One region of the Flavobacterium sp. TMP13 genome, then DNA from elsewhere that is predicted to be linked to it. Evidence: riboswitches for the same ligand, from Rfam matches in the RefSeq annotation. Region 1 holds a riboswitch; the other holds the start of a gene.
What was found. Region 1 has a riboswitch for S-adenosylmethionine ahead of ACRASX_RS13030 (Na+/H+ antiporter NhaC family protein). Riboswitches for the same ligand answer to the same signal wherever they lie in the genome.

Region 1 (8,135 bases):
CACGTCTGATTGTAGCAGTTTCGAAAATAGAACTTCTTTTTCTAAAAGTTGTTTACTCCTCATTTTTTCAACTTCAAGCAACTTTTTAATATTTATATTTTTTATAAGTAACTCATTGGCTTTGTGAGTATCAAAAGCTACTGATTCAAGCCATACTTTACTAAATTTTGTCGTATCAAAAGTAGAAACTTTCTTGATTTCATTAAAAAAATCAGTTGTTGTTACGCTCTGAAATGCATGTTTTTTGAGATAATTTTTTATTACTTTTTTAAATTTCTTATCTCCTAATTCTTGATGTATTACAAACAAAGCCCACGCTCCTTTTTCGTAAAAAGTAAGGGAACTTGCTTTAGCATTCAATACCGGAATAGAATCTGTTCGCGAAGCAAATTTTAATTGCTGCGCCGTTTCGTATAGTTTAAAGTAAAAGTAATCTGCACCGTATATCTCTTTTTCGGCCAACAAAGCAAAATAGGTTGCAAAACCTTCTTGTAACCAATGCTGTTTGCTTTCGGTAGCGGTAATCATATTACCAAACCATTGATGCGCTAATTCATGTGCATTCACGTTAGAATAGGGTCTATCTACGACTCCAATGCTATCAACCACATAGCTCGTCGAAAATAAAGTAGCGGTAGTGTTTTCCATACCGGCATATAAAAACTCACGGACGGGAACTTGCCTGTAGATTTCCCATGGATACTTTACTCCAATCTCTTTTTCTAAAAAATCAAAAATTAGTTTAGAGTTCCGATAGGTTGGTTCAATCTTAGAGGCATCTTTTGGTTCAATATAATATTCTAAAGAAATCTTATTTTTAGAAACTAATTGCTTTTTTTCAAAATTTCCAATAGCTACCATCAATAAATAAGAGCTCATTGGTTCTTTCATTTGGTATTCCCAAACTATTTGATCTTTTGAAGTCCTTTTACTTTTTAAAACTCCATTCGAAATAACGTCGTACTTGTTATCGAAAGAAATAGCCAAATTAAAGGTCAATTTTTCGTTTACATCATCAAAACTTGGAAACCAATTGCTAGTATATTTTCCTTGTCCCTGCGTCCAAATTTGCAAGTTATTTGCTGCTTTACTTCCGACAAAATACAATGCTTTTTTAGGATGTGCTTGGTAATAAAACTCAATACTATTTTTACCTTTCTGAAAGGGAGCTATTAGCAGCAGCTGCTTCTCATTAACATCAAATCGGACTAAGTTTCCATTTAGTTTAACCTGAGAAAAAATCATTTGCTGCGCATCAATTTTAACAGTATCCACCGGTTTTAGAACATCAAAAATATATTCTACTGTTCCTGAAATCATTTTTTGATCAGAATTAATCGTCAATCTCGCATCTACAGTCTTAAAATCTACAAATTGAGTTTGTTGCGCAAAGCTAAAAAAAGTAAAAAATAGCAGGATATATTTCATTTCAAAAAAATAAAAACTAGAGTTCCAAAGTTACATGAATTAGGACAAGAACCGAAGTTAATTTGTAAGTTTACATTTTAAAAATCAATAAAATTGAAGAAAAAAGCCCTTTTTAATTGGAGTAGCGGAAAAGATTCGGCGTTTGCTTTGTACAAAATAATGCAAGACGATAAATTTGAAGTACAATGCCTGCTTACAAGTATTAGTGAACAGTTTCAACGCGTATCTATGCACGGGATTCGTGTAGAATTAGTACAAAAACAAGCAGAAAGTATTGGTTTACCTCTTGAAATAATGAGTATTCCAGAAATGCCGTCTATGGAAGTTTACGAAGAGGTATTAACAAAAACCCTCTTAAAACTAAAAGACAAGGGAGTTACACATTCTATTTTTGGTGATATTTTTTTAGAAGATTTGCGAAAATATCGTGAAGATCAATTGCACTTAGTTGGTTTTGAAGCCGTTTTTCCTTTGTGGAAGATTCCGACCGAGCAATTAATTCAAGATTTTATTCAACTCGGATTTAAAACCATTGTCGTTTGCGTCAACGAAAAATTTCTAAATAAAAGTTTTGTCGGTCGAGTAATTGATCAACAATTTATAGATGATTTACCTGAAAACGTAGATGTTTGTGGCGAAAATGGCGAGTTTCATACGTTTACTTTTGATGGTCCAATTTTCGCAAAACCAGTTTCTTTTGAAATTGGAGAGATTGTATACCGAAAATATGAAAAACCAAAAACAGATTCTTCAGAAGAAGTCTGCGACACAAAAGACGATACCGTCTTTGATTATGGATTTTGGTATTGTGATTTGATTGAACAGTAGTTGTTACCTGTTTCAATCTCTTTTGAGTTAAGTGCATAAATCTCTCATTCCTAGAAATGAAAAACGTGAAATAATTTATAACGCCAAAAAAATTAAATCCATTTTTGAATCCATCTATCCCAAAATGAGCTATAAATTGCGATAATGGTGAAAATAAAAAGAAATAAATGATACCACGCATTTTCTAGTAAATCAAAGAAATTTAATTTGCCGTTCGCGAAACTCAAAATCAATAATACTTGTGCACCATACGGCAAAATTCCCTGAATTATACAAGAGAAAATATCCAAAATCGTAGCAGTTTTTCTAGCATCCAATCCATATTCATCATTGATTTCTTTTGCAATTCCGCCTGTGATTACAATAGATACTGTATTGTTTGCAATCGCCAAATTAGCAAAACCCACCAAAGTACCAACTCCCATTTGAGCAGATTTTTTGCTTTTGATTGCTTTTTTTATATGGTACAATACGTAATCAATTCCACCTGCTTTATCAACCATGGCAGCTAGGCCACCCGTTAACATCGACAATAAAAAGATGTCTGTCATGCTAGTAAAACCCTCGTATATTTTTTGTGCAAATTCTAATACTGTAAAATGACTTCCTAAAAATCCTATTATTCCGGCTAACACTGTTCCCAAAAGTAAAGTTGAAAACACATTTACTCCCAAAAGAGCTAAAGCAATCACAACTAGATAAGGTAGAATCACCCACAATTCAAATGATTGTTGTGCAATATTAACTGCTTTAATTTCCGAATTCAACCCCAAATAAAAAAAAACAAGTAAGGTGATTATAGCTGCTGGAAACGCAATAAATAAGTTGATTTTAAACTTATCTTTTAATTTACAACCTAGCGATTGTGTCGCTGCAATAGTTGTATCTGAAATCATAGACAAATTATCGCCCAACATAGAACCACCTAATAACGCACCCGCAATAAGCGGCAACGAAGCACCACTTGTTTCTGCCAAAGTAACTGCAATTGGGCCAATAGCTACAATAGCGCCTACCGAAGTTCCAGTTGCCGTAGATAAAAAGGCTGCGATTAAAAAAATGCCTAAAGGAAAATACGCTACATCAATAGTACTGATTCCCAAATTTACCACCGCATCGACTCCACCCGTAGCTTTACTCACTACCGCAAAAGCACCAGCAAGTAAATATATAATGCACATCGTTATGATTTTACTTTCGCCACAACCCGCAATTAAAGTCGTTATTTTTTGCTCAGTATTTTGTTGCAATAATAAAAAAGCAGCAACAATTCCGACTAAAACTGCCACTGGTGAAGGCAAAGCATAAAAATCTTCCAAAAAAATTCCAGCTCCAAGAAATGTAAAAATAAATAATAATAAAGGTAGTAAAGCCCAAGGATTCCCTTTTGTTCGTAATTGATTTGTCATAAGTTTAATTTTAAATATAAAACGATTTAAACGACAAATAAATCTGAAAAGGGCTGTGATAACAACATTTTTTCCAAAGGATTTGGCTTATCGTTTTAGCACCTTGCTTGTTGCTGCAGGTTGCTATCTCATTGCGAGATTCGTGATAACGGCTGCAAATATACTATATATTTTGAAGAACAGTCAACGATTGTCCATTCACTACTACTATTTGCAGAAAAAGCCTTACCGAAGTAAAGCTTTCATTTATTATTTGATAAAATGTATTAAAAAGCTACATTCCATCTTGGTAAAGTTCCTTTTTCATCTAAGAAATCTTGCAAAATTTGCCCTTCCACTGCTGTTGGAATTGCTTTTACAGTTTCATTAAATGTTTCATACCAAACTACTTCTAGAAGCGAAATGTTTTCAATTTTCATTTGTGCTGGCCAAGAATATTTACGTCCTGTTTTTGCAAATTGATGTCCGTTTACGATTTTATCATGCAAACCACCATTTTTAATTTTTAAAGTTCCGTCATTCTGAACAGTTCCAGTAGAACCCACCATGATTAACTCTTTGTTTTCGCCATCTATTTCATAAACAACAAAAACACCTGAACCAGATTCTGGTGCATTACACACCGCTTCTAAACTATCTTCTATTGAAAAACTAAAACTATTAGTTTGATCAAATTTTTCTAACTCTTTATACATCATCCTTTAATTAAAAAAATGCCTCACAAATTCGTGAGGCATTTTGGAATTTATTTTTAAATTTTAGATTAACCTAAAACTTCTTTTACTTTTTTACCAATCTCAGCAGGAGAATCAACAACGTGTATTCCACATTGTCTCATGATTTCTTTTTTAGCTTCAGCTGTATCGTCAGAACCTCCAACAATTGCACCTGCATGACCCATTGTTCTACCAGCTGGAGCAGTAACTCCTGCAATAAAACCAACAACTGGCTTGCGGTTACCATCAGCTTTAATCCATTTAGCAGCATCAGCTTCTAATTGACCACCAATTTCACCGATCATAACGATACATTCCGTTTCTGGATCGTTCATTAATAATTCAACTGCTTCTTTTGTAGTTGTTCCAATAATTGGATCTCCACCAATACCGATTGCAGTTGTAATTCCTAAACCTTGCTTTACTACTTGGTCAGCAGCCTCGTACGTTAAAGTTCCTGATTTAGAAACGATACCAACTGTTCCTTTTTTGAAAACAAAACCTGGCATAATACCAACTTTAGCTTCTCCTGGAGTAATAACACCTGGACAGTTAGGCCCAATTAATCTTGCATTTCGTTCTTTAACATATTTATTAGCGTGAATCATATCTGCAACTGGAATTCCTTCTGTAATTGCAATGATAACTTTAATTCCAGCATCTGCAGCTTCCATAATTGCATCAGCAGCAAAAGCTGGCGGTACAAAAATAATTGAAGTATCAGCACCTACTTGTTCTACAGCGTCTTTAACAGTGTTAAATACCGGACGCTCTAAATGAGTTGTTCCACCTTTTCCTGGAGTTACACCACCTACAACATTTGTACCGTATTCAATCATTTGTGAAGCGTGGAAAGTACCTTCGCTACCTGTAAATCCTTGAACAATTATTTTGGAATCTTTATTAACTAAAACACTCATGATATATTTTTTATGTGATTTTATAAATTCTGATGCAAAAGTAACGCTTTTTATGTAAATTTTAAGCTCTTTTTCTTGATAAAATTGCTAAGATAATTGACTCATTTGATATCCACGATACAATTTATTGTCTTTGATTTGCCACATTACCATAAAATGCGCCAATAATATTTCTTCTCTCGGGTTTTCAATCGTTTTTACATAGTGCGCATGACGTATTGCTACGGTATCGCCATCAGAAATAATGTGACTTACGCGAACTTTAGACCTCACATAAGCTTTACTTAGACCTTTTGCATACTCCAACATAGAATCGTAATTCATCTGAATCAAACCATTACTGCTTTGCCATTCAAAAGCAATTTCTGGATGCAAAAAGTCTTTTAAAACTTCGCTATCAATTAGGGCATCCGATTTATAAAATTTCTCAACAAGTTCTTTAGTAGACATAGTTACTTCAATTTATTTAAAATTTCGGGAATCTTTTTGATATAAGCCAACTGCTTCAATTTTTCTCTTGATTCTTCTATTGGAGTTCCAAAATAAGATTTTCCGCCTTCCACTGATTTGGTTACACCCGTTTGCCCCATAATCACCGCTTTGGTTCCTATTGTAATTCCGCTTGTCGTACCTACTTGTCCCCAAATAGTTACTTCATCTTCAATAATTACACAACCTGCAATACCTGTTTGAGAAGCGATCAGACATTTTCTTCCAATGACCGAATCATGACCAACATGCACTTGATTGTCTAATTTTGTTCCTTCTTTTATTGTAGTATCTCCAGTGACTCCTTTGTCAATTGTACAAAGCGCACCAATACCAACATTATCTTCAATTACTACCCTTCCACCCGAAAACAACTGATCAAAACCTGCCTCTCTTTTCTTATAATAAAAAGCGTCAGCTCCTAAAACACTTCCGGCATGTATGATGACATTATTACCAATTACAGTGTTGTCATAAATAGAAACATTGGAATGAATCAAGCAATTTGTACCAATAACAACATTATTTCCGATAAAAGAATTTGGTTGAATAACCGTTCCTTCTCCAATTTTTGCAGATGTGGCAATTGCTACATTGGCAAATTGAAAGGGTCGAAAATGACGCGTCAGTATGTTAAAATCTCGAAAAGGATCGTCTGAAATTAAAAGTGCTTTTCCATCAGGACAGTCTACTTTTTTATTTATTAAAACAATTGTAGCGGCAGATTGCAATGCTTTATCATAGTACTTTGGATGATCTACAAATACAATATCGCCACTTTCGACTACATGTATTTCGTTCATTCCTAAAACTTTAAAATTTGCACTACCAACAAACTCACAATTTAACAAGTCTGCAATTTCTTGTAAAGAATATTCTCTTTGAAATTTCATATTTTATAATTCGGACCATGAGATAATCAAAAAAATGAGAGTGTAATCTAGTAAAAAAACAAACTAGTTTCTATTCAGACAAATTCTCATTTTATAGTTTATTTATTCTTTTACGCGCTCCATGTAATTTCCTGAAGCAGTGTCAATCTTAATTTTATCACCTTCATTTATAAACAACGGAACATTTACAGTTGCACCTGTTTCAACCGTAGCTGATTTAGTTGCGTTTGTAGCTGTGTTTCCTTTAATACCTGGTTCTGCATACATTACTTCTAAAATAATAGAAGCTGGCATATCAACCGATAACGGTAAATCAGTTTCAGTATTTACTTGAACCATTACGTTTGTTCCTTCTTTTAACAAATCTGGGTTATCCAAAATGTTTTTTTGCAACGTAATTTGTTCAAATGATTCGGTATTCATAAAATGAAAATCATCTCCTTCTGCATATAAAAACTGATAAGTATGCGTTTCTACACGAACATCTTCAATTTTATGTCCTGCTGAAAAAGTGTTATCTAAAACCTTACCTGATGTTAAACTTTTTAATTTAGTTCTTACAAAGGCAGGTCCTTTTCCTGGTTTTACGTGTAAAAATTCAATGATTTTATAAATGTCGTGATTGTATTTAATACAAAGTCCGTTTCTAATATCTGATGTAGATGCCATATATAATTTACTTTTGGCTAGCAACTTGTGGCTGATAGCGATTGATGTTTGATTATTTTTTTAGGCTAAAGGCAACTTGCCAAAAGCCAATAGCGTTTTTTCCTTTAATAATTTCCTGAGTATCCTTTCATGATTCCTCTTGATGATTTTCGAATAAAATCTAAAATTTCATCGCGCTCTGGAGTTGCTTCCATCTCTGCTTCAATAATACTTAAAGCTTGAGTTGTATTGTAATTTTTTTGATATAAGATTCTATAAATATCTTGAATTTCTCTTATTTTATCGGTGCTAAAACCTCTTCTTCTTAAACCAACGGAATTAATTCCTACATAAGATAACGGCTCTTTTGCGGCCTTAGTGTAAGGCGGAACGTCTTTACGAACCAAAGAACCTCCAGAAACCATGGCATGATCTCCAACATGAATAAACTGATGAATTGCAGCCAAACCACCAATTACGGCGTAATTACCAATAATTACGTGACCTGCCAAAGCAACTCCATTTACTATAATCGCATTGTTTCCAATTTCACAATCGTGCGCAATGTGTGCGTAAGCCATAACCAAACAGTTATTACCTAATAATGTCTGACCAGAAGCAATAGTTCCTCTGTTAATGGTAACACATTCTCTAATAGTACAATTGTCCCCAATTATTGCCAGTGAATCTTCACCTCCAAATTTTAAATCTTGAGGAACTGCTGAAATCACCGCTCCTGGAAAAATATTACAATTTTTACCAATACGAGCTCCTTCCATAATTGTCACGTTGGAACCAATCCAC
Region 2 (8,135 bases), 1.5 Mb from region 1:
AGAGAACAAGGAATTACTATTGATGTGGCGCATATTTATTTTTCGACTGCGAAAAAGAGTTACATAATTGCCGATACGCCAGGTCACGTAGAATATACCAGAAACATGGTTACTGGAGCATCGACTTCGCAAGTTTCAATTATTTTAATTGATGCTAGAAAAGGAGTAATCGAGCAAACCTACCGTCACTTTTTTATCAACAATTTATTGCGAGTTAAAGAGGTAATTGTAGCCATTAACAAAATGGACTTAGTTGATTACTCAGAAGAGATATACAATAAAATCAAAGCGGACTTTGAAACGCTAAATGCTAAAAGTTCATTTAAAGAACAAAACGTAAGTTATATTCCCATTTCTGCATTAACAGGTGGAAATGTAGCACAACGTGCTGCCGAAATGCCGTGGTATGATGGGCAAAGTGTATTAGAGCATTTAGAAGGTTTAGAGCCTGCTGATGTTTACGAAGCCGAACAAGCCCGTTTTCCGGTGCAAACCGTTATTCGGCCAAAAACCCAACAATACCATGATTTTAGAGGATATGCGGGTAAATTATATGGTAGCGCTTTAAAAGTTGGAGATGCTGTAACGGTTTTGCCATCTTTGACAGAGTCTAAAATTTCTAAAATTCACTTTTTTGATAAAGAGTTTAATGAAGCGCCTGCTGGATCTTCTATTACCATTGAGCTAGAAAATGACATTAATGTGACCCGTGGAGATATGATTGTAAAATCGGCAGAACTTCCCAAAATAGAAAAAGAAATCAACACTACTATTTGTTGGATGGATTCGAAGAAGTTGGTGGCTGGAACAAAGTATTTAATTCAGCACAACACCAATCGCATATTAGCTAAAGTCGACCGCGTTAAAAATGTAGTAGCGACCGATTATTCAGGTACAAAAGAGGCTGACCAATTAGCGATCAATGAGATAGGCGAAGTAAGTATTAAATTAAGTAAAGCTATTTATTTTGATGCTTACAACAGTAATAAATCAAACGGTGCATTTATTTTAATAGACACTAATACCAACACCACTGCAGGAGTTGGGTTTATAAATTAAATTTTAGCATTTGGCTTTTAGCCTTATAAGTAGTACGATAAAATATAACAGTAAGCGCTAATAGCTAAAAGCTAGAAGCCAAAAGCAAAATAAAAAATGAAAACTTTTAGATCAGAAATTGAAAATCCAGTAGTTCAAAAAGAAATCATTGAATTAGAGAAAAGAATTCATGCATTTCGTGGCGGAACAATGGATGGCGAGCGTTTTCGTAGCCTTCGTTTGGCACGTGGTATTTACGGACAACGTCAAGAGGGTGTACAAATGATTCGTATTAAGTTGCCTTACGGGAAAGTAACGAGTGAGCAATTAAGCAGAATTATTGCTGTGTCTAACGAATATTCTACCGGACGTTTGCACATTACAACCCGACAAGACATACAAATTCACTTTGTTAGTTTAGACCGAACGCCTGAACTATGGTCGCAATTGGCTAAAGACGATATTACATTAAGAGAAGCTTGTGGAAATACGGTACGAAATATTACTGCTAGTGAATTAGCGGGAGTTGATGTTAATGAACCTTTTGATGTCACGCCTTATGCACATGGAATGTTTCAGTATTTATTGAGAAATCCAATTTGTCAAGAAATGGGACGTAAATTTAAAATTTCGTTTTCTTCTTCTGATGAAGATACTGCATTGAGTTATTTGCACGATTTTGGACTAATTGCAAAAATTGTTGATGGAGTTCACGGATTTAAAGCGGTTATTGGTGGTGGTTTAGGATCTCAACCTGCGCATGCAGAATTGCTGAGCGAATTTATTCCAGCCAATCAAATTGTCCCAACTGTTGAGGGAATCATTCGAGTTTTTGATCGTCACGGCGAACGTACCAAAAGAATGAAAGCGCGTATGAAATTCTTAATTAAAGATTTAGGAAGAGATGCGTTTTTAGAATTGGTTGAAAAAGAGAAAAAAGCAATTGCTTTTGAAACCTATGAAATTGATTCTAGTGGCTACAATGGTGCGATTCCAGAAACACTATTGGAAGTGCCAAAAGTTACAGTCGAAGATACTACTGCTTATGAAGCTTGGAGAGAATCGAACGTTATTGCGCAGAAACAAAAAGGCTATTATGCTATTGGAATAAAAGTATTGTTAGGTGATTTTTATACGGATAAAGCACAAATTTTAGCAGACTTAATTAAAAATTATGGAGCTAATGAGTTGCGTTTTTCACTGCGTCAAAATATTGTTTTACGTAATATAAAAGAAGAAAACTTACCGTTCTTTTATCAAGAATTAGCCAAATTAGATATGGTGGCTTTGGGTTACAATTCAACTGCTGATATTACAGCTTGTCCAGGAACCGATACGTGTAATTTAGGAATTGCAAGTAGTACCGGAATCGCAGCGGAATTAGAGAAAGTAATTCATGCAGAATACCCACAATATCTTAAAAATAATGAGATAGAAATTAAAATTAGTGGTTGTATGAACGCTTGTGGACAACACAATATGTCTGCCATTGGTTTTCAAGGAATGTCTATTAACGCAGGTAAATTAGTAGCGCCGGCGTTGCAAGTTTTATTAGGAGGTGGACGCTTAGGTAACGGTCAAGGTCGTTTTGCAGATAAAGTAATTAAAATTCCGAGTAAAAGAGGACCAGAAGCGTTGCGTACTGTTTTAAATGATTTTAATGCCCACGCTAACGGACGATCATTTTTAAATTACTACGATGAAAAAGGGGAGAAATATTTCTACGAAATTTTAAAACCACTTGCTGATGTAACTAATCTTGCTGAAGCCGATTATATCGATTGGGGAAATGCAGACAACTATGTAAAAGCAGTTGGTGTAGGAGAATGTGCGGGTGTTGTAATTGATTTAGTGGCTACTTTATTGCTAGAAGCCAAAGACAAACTAACGAATGCAAAAGAATCTCTAGAAGAAAATAAATATGCAGATGCCATTTACCATGCTTATGCTGGTTTTGTAAATGGAGCAAAAGCATTATTAATTTCAGAGGATCAAAAAACAAACACACATTTTGGTATCATTGAATCTTTTGATAAAGTGTTTGTAGCAACAGGGAAAGTGGATTTTAAAACTTCTTTCAGTGCTACTGTTTACCAAATCAACTCAAGTGAGCCAACCCAAGAATTTGCCATACAATACCTTAACGAAGCCATAGCGTTTTTTAATACAATTGAAGCTTTTAGAGCTCAAGAACTAGCCAATGTTTAAAAGAAACCCCAAAGTAACTTTAGTAGGAGCAGGTCCGGGTGATCCCGAATTGTTAACTGTAAAAGGAGCAAAAGCACTAGCCGAAGCCAATGTAGTTTTGTACGATGCTTTAGCGTGTGAAGCTATTTTAGATTACGCTCCAAAAAATGCAATCAAAATTTTTGTTGGAAAAAGAATTGGTAATCATTCCTATACGCAAGACCAAATCAATCAATTAATTGTTGACAATGCTTTGACTTATGGTAATGTGGTTCGCTTAAAAGGTGGTGATCCATTTGTGTTTGGAAGAGGAAGTGAAGAAATTGACTTTATCGCAAGTTTCGGAATAGAAACGGCGGTTATACCAGGAATCTCTTCGGTTATTGCCGTACCAGCTTCACAAGGAATATCCATTACCAAAAGAGGAGTTTCTGAAAGTTTTTGGGCCATAACAGGTACAACTTCCGACAGAAAATTATCAAACGATGTCGCTTTAGCAGCAAAATCATCAGCTACCGTTGTCATTTTAATGGGAATGAGTAAATTGCCACAAATTATTTCTTTGTTTCAAAAAGAAGGAAAAGGCAATCAAGCCGTTGCTATTATTCAAAACGGTACCACACCTCAAGAAAAAGTTGGAACAGGTACGATAGATACGATTACTGAAATTGTAAAAGAACAAAAATTGGGTTCTCCAGCAATTATAATAATTGGAGAAGTAGTACGAGAAAGCACCAAATTAAAAGGAATTTATCAAGAATTCGCCGCTAATAAATACAGTTTACAAGCACGATGAACACAGTAACAACAAGCAATTTAGAACGAAACGAATTGTATCCCGTTTTTTTAAAACTTCATAATCTGAATGTTTTAATTGTAGGCGGAGGAAATGTGGGTTTAGAAAAATTGTTTTTCATGTTAAAGTCAAGTCCTAATGCTAATGTAGAGGTGGTGGCTCCTTTTTTCTTGCCAGAATTGGTAGAATTAGCCGCTAAACATCCAACAGTTTCTTTGACAAACTTGAAGTATAAAAAGCAAATGTTAAAAAAAAGGCATTTGGTTATTGCTTGTACCGACAAAATAAAAGTGAACGAGAAAATTTTTAAGCAAGCTAGAAAGAGATATTTAATGTGCAATATCGCAGATACACCTGATTTTTGCGATTATTATTTGGGAGGAATAGTGACCAAAGGGCATGTAAAAGTTGCTATTTCAACTAACGGTAAATCGCCTACAACTGCCAAAAGACTTCGCGAATTTTTTGAAGAAATTATTCCAGAAGATATCAATGAAATGGTTCAAAATTTAAATGAATACCGTAAAACGTTAAAGGGCGATTTTGAAGACAAAGTAAAGAAGATGAACGAAATAACGTTGGCATTAAAAAACAAAGAATAAAACAATCTTACAAAGAAGATATTGATAATTGTCATTGCACACTTTTGCTTTTATTTGTTTCTTTGTAGTTATTAAGAATTATTATAAATAATTACACAATGATTAAGACAGACATACTCATAATCGGAGCCGGACCCACTGGCTTATTTGCAGTGTTCGAAGCAGGTTTATTAAAATTAAAATGCCATATATTAGATGCTCTCCCACAAGCGGGTGGTCAACTATCAGAATTGTATCCTAAGAAGCCTATTTACGATATTCCGGGTTTTCCAGAAGTGTTAGCAGGTGATTTAGTAGACGGATTAATGGAGCAAATTAAGCAGTTCGAGCCCGGTTTTACATTAGGCGAACGTGCTGAAACCATTGCAAAACAAGAAGACGGTAGCTTTATTGTTACGACGAATAAAGGCAAGCAATTTAACGCTCCAGTTATTGCTATAGCAGGAGGTTTAGGAAGTTTTGAACCGCGCAAACCACTTATTGATGGAATTAATTTTTATGAAGATAAAGGAGTTAAATACTTTATTAAGAATCCAGAAAAATTTAGAGATAAAAAAGTTGTCATCGCTGGTGGAGGAGATTCTGCTTTAGACTGGAGCATCTTTTTGGCCGATATCGCTTCAGAAGTAACCTTGGTTCACCGAAGAAACGAATTTAGAGGCGCTTTAGATTCGGTTGATAAAGTACAAGAATTAAAAACAGCGGGTAAGATAAAATTAATCACTCCAGCTGAGGTTGTGGGTATTAATGGAGCGGAGCACATCGAATCTGTAGATTTAGATGAGAATGGCGCACACCGTAGTGTGGCATGCGATTACTTTATTCCACTTTTCGGGCTGACACCAAAATTAGGACCAATTGGAGATTGGGGATTAGAGATTGAAAAAAATGCCATCAAAGTAAACAATGCCTTGGATTACCAAACTAATATTCCGGGAATTTTTGCAATTGGAGATGTAAATACGTATCCAGGCAAATTGAAGTTGATTTTATGTGGTTTCCACGAAGCAACTTTAATGTGTCAAGCAGCGTATCAAATTATCAATCCTGGTAAAAAATACGTTTTAAAATATACAACCGTATCAGGCGTAGATGGTTTCGACGGAACGCGCAAAGAAGCACCAAAAGCAGTTGTAAAGGCAATTGTTTAAAAAAGAGAATAAGATAGTAAGGTTCTGAGTTGCTGAGTTTTTTACTTGCTAACTCAGGGCCTTTTCACTTAGTAGCTTGCTCCCTTAGATCCCTTGAAACTTTAAAGAAAAAATTTGCAAGTCGCAGGCCTATTGCTTACCTTTGCACTGTTCTTAATTTTATTGAAAGTTATCACGAAAGGCGGAGGGAAAGACCCGATGAAACCTTAGCAACCCTTTACTATAAAGAAGGTGCTACATTCTACTTTAAACTGGTACTCAGTACAAAAGATAGATAACATAAATACATCACGTATTCTTCAAAACTTTTCATGAAACTTTATCGATATAACAACAGTAAGCTGTAGTAGAAGCACTAACATTGGCGCTTTTTTAGCAACAAGGTTCCTGTTTTTCGCTGTATCTTTTTTGCTGAACCCCAGCAAAAAAGGATGCCGCTGCACCCAGGGCTAGAGGCTTACAATAGTGAATTTTTAGAAACAATCCATTTGGATGCAAATAGCTTTGCGCGGTAGCGTCTTAGCAAGAAATTGAATAAAAAAAAGGCAACGTGAGTTTACACTTTGCGAGAAATATAATAGTATGGCAACAATTCAAGAGGCGATAAAGGAAAGAATACTAGTGCTCGATGGAGCAATGGGAACGATGTTACAACGCTACAATTTTTCGGAAGAAGATTTTCGTGGCGAACAGTTCAAAGATTTTCCCTATTCTGTAAAAGGCAATAACGATTTACTATCGCTTACCCAACCGCAAGCGATAAAAGACGTGCACACTTTATATTTTGAAGCAGGCGCAGACATAATCGAAACAAATACATTTTCAAGTACAACAATTGGTATGGCCGATTACCATCTCGAAGATGCGGTTTACGAATTGAACTACCAATCGGCAAAAATCGCTAAAGAAGTAGCCCAAATTTTTACAGCAAAAGATCCATCAAAACCACGTTTTGTAGCAGGTTCAATTGGACCAACAAATCGTACGGCAAGTATGTCGCCCGATGTAAATGATCCCGGATACAGAGCCGTAACTTTTGATGATTTACGAATTGCCTACAAACAGCAAGTCGAAGCCCTGTTAGACGGTGGCTGTGACTTATTATTGGTAGAAACAATTTTTGATACTTTAAATGCCAAAGCAGCACTTTTTGCTATCGAACAAGTAAAAGAAGAACGCAATATCGATGTGCCAATCATGGTTTCAGGAACGATTACCGATGCATCCGGACGAACACTTTCGGGACAAACTGTAGAGGCATTTTTAACCTCTGTTTCGCATATTCCGCTATTGAGTGTTGGTTTCAATTGTGCTTTGGGAGCTGATTTGCTAAAACCGTATTTAAAAACACTATCGCAACGCACTTCTTTTAATGTTTCAGCGCATCCAAACGCAGGTTTGCCCAATGCTTTCGGTCAATACGACGAAACGCCAGAACAAACGCAAGCCTTTATTCGCGAATATTTAGAAGATGGTTTAGTAAATATTATTGGTGGTTGTTGCGGTACCACTCCAAATCACATCCGATTGATAGCAGAAGCTGCAGCAGAATATAAGCCGCGCGTTTCAACAGCGACGATGTAAATAAAAGATTAAAAGATTTTATAACCTTTTAAATAGTAAACATGTTGTCGTTTTTTTGTCAATCCGACAAATGAGAAATAGTCACAAGTGAATTGTCTATCGGAGATTCGTTCTTCGTCGGAAGCGCAAGATTATCGATTACTGTAATTTTAGAGAAATTACAATAATCGATTTAAATTACAAAACCGCGTGAGGGATAGTAGTGGAACTCTTTTTTGTTGGTTTTTTACCAAGAAAAAAAGTGGGAGCGAATAGCCCGACCCTTTAGGGACACGCCCAACTAATAAAATGAATTGCTTTGAAAAGAGCAAACAATATAAACTTAGAACCTAAGCAACTTAGTGTCTCAGTAATTCAAAAAAAGAAATGGCAGAAGTAGAAAAGAGAAGAAACCTTGTTTTATCGGGATTAGAACCGTTAATCATTACACCCGAAAGTGTTTTTGTTAATATTGGTGAACGGACCAATGTAACTGGTTCGCGAAAATTTCTTCGACTAATTAAAGAAGAGAAATTTGAAGAAGCATTGAGCATTGCCAAAGAGCAAGTGGAAGGTGGGGCGCAAATTATCGATATTAATATGGATGAAGGAATGCTCGATGGTGTTGAGGCAATGACCAAATTCTTAAATTTAATTGCTTCGGAGCCTGATATTTCGCGCGTGCCTATTATGATTGACAGTTCGAAATGGGAAATCATTGAAGCGGGATTGAAAGTGGTTCAAGGAAAAAGTGTCGTAAACTCTATTTCATTAAAGGAAGGAGAAGAAGCTTTTATT

Region 2: another riboswitch for S-adenosylmethionine. It lies ahead of ACRASX_RS06785 (homocysteine S-methyltransferase family protein); the one in region 1 lies ahead of ACRASX_RS13030 (Na+/H+ antiporter NhaC family protein).

What each region holds. Positions count from the first base shown of each region.
Region 1 covers NZ_CP193656.1:3,006,025-3,014,159, reverse strand. The annotation lists gene ACRASX_RS13040 (M1 family metallopeptidase) at 1-1,428, opposite strand, end outside; gene ACRASX_RS13035 (diphthine--ammonia ligase) at 1,522-2,256, shown strand; gene ACRASX_RS13030 (Na+/H+ antiporter NhaC family protein) at 2,349-3,665, opposite strand; SAM-I-IV-variant riboswitch at 3,723-3,819, opposite strand; gene ACRASX_RS13025 (hypothetical protein) at 3,932-4,360, opposite strand; gene sucD (succinate--CoA ligase subunit alpha) at 4,429-5,301, opposite strand; gene ACRASX_RS13015 (nuclear transport factor 2 family protein) at 5,389-5,751, opposite strand; gene ACRASX_RS13010 (UDP-3-O-(3-hydroxymyristoyl)glucosamine N-acyltransferase) at 5,754-6,683, opposite strand; gene efp (elongation factor P) at 6,786-7,352, opposite strand; gene lpxA (acyl-ACP--UDP-N-acetylglucosamine O-acyltransferase) at 7,457-8,135, opposite strand, start outside.
Region 2 covers NZ_CP193656.1:1,552,117-1,560,251, forward strand. The annotation lists gene ACRASX_RS06760 (sulfate adenylyltransferase subunit 1) at 1-1,059, shown strand, start outside; gene ACRASX_RS06765 (HEPN domain-containing protein) at 1,156-3,246, shown strand; gene cobA (uroporphyrinogen-III C-methyltransferase) at 3,239-4,021, shown strand; gene ACRASX_RS06775 (precorrin-2 dehydrogenase/sirohydrochlorin ferrochelatase family protein) at 4,018-4,623, shown strand; gene ACRASX_RS06780 (NAD(P)/FAD-dependent oxidoreductase) at 4,722-5,774, shown strand; SAM riboswitch class I at 5,941-6,055, shown strand; gene ACRASX_RS06785 (homocysteine S-methyltransferase family protein) at 6,357-7,358, shown strand; gene metH (methionine synthase) at 7,725-8,135, shown strand, end outside.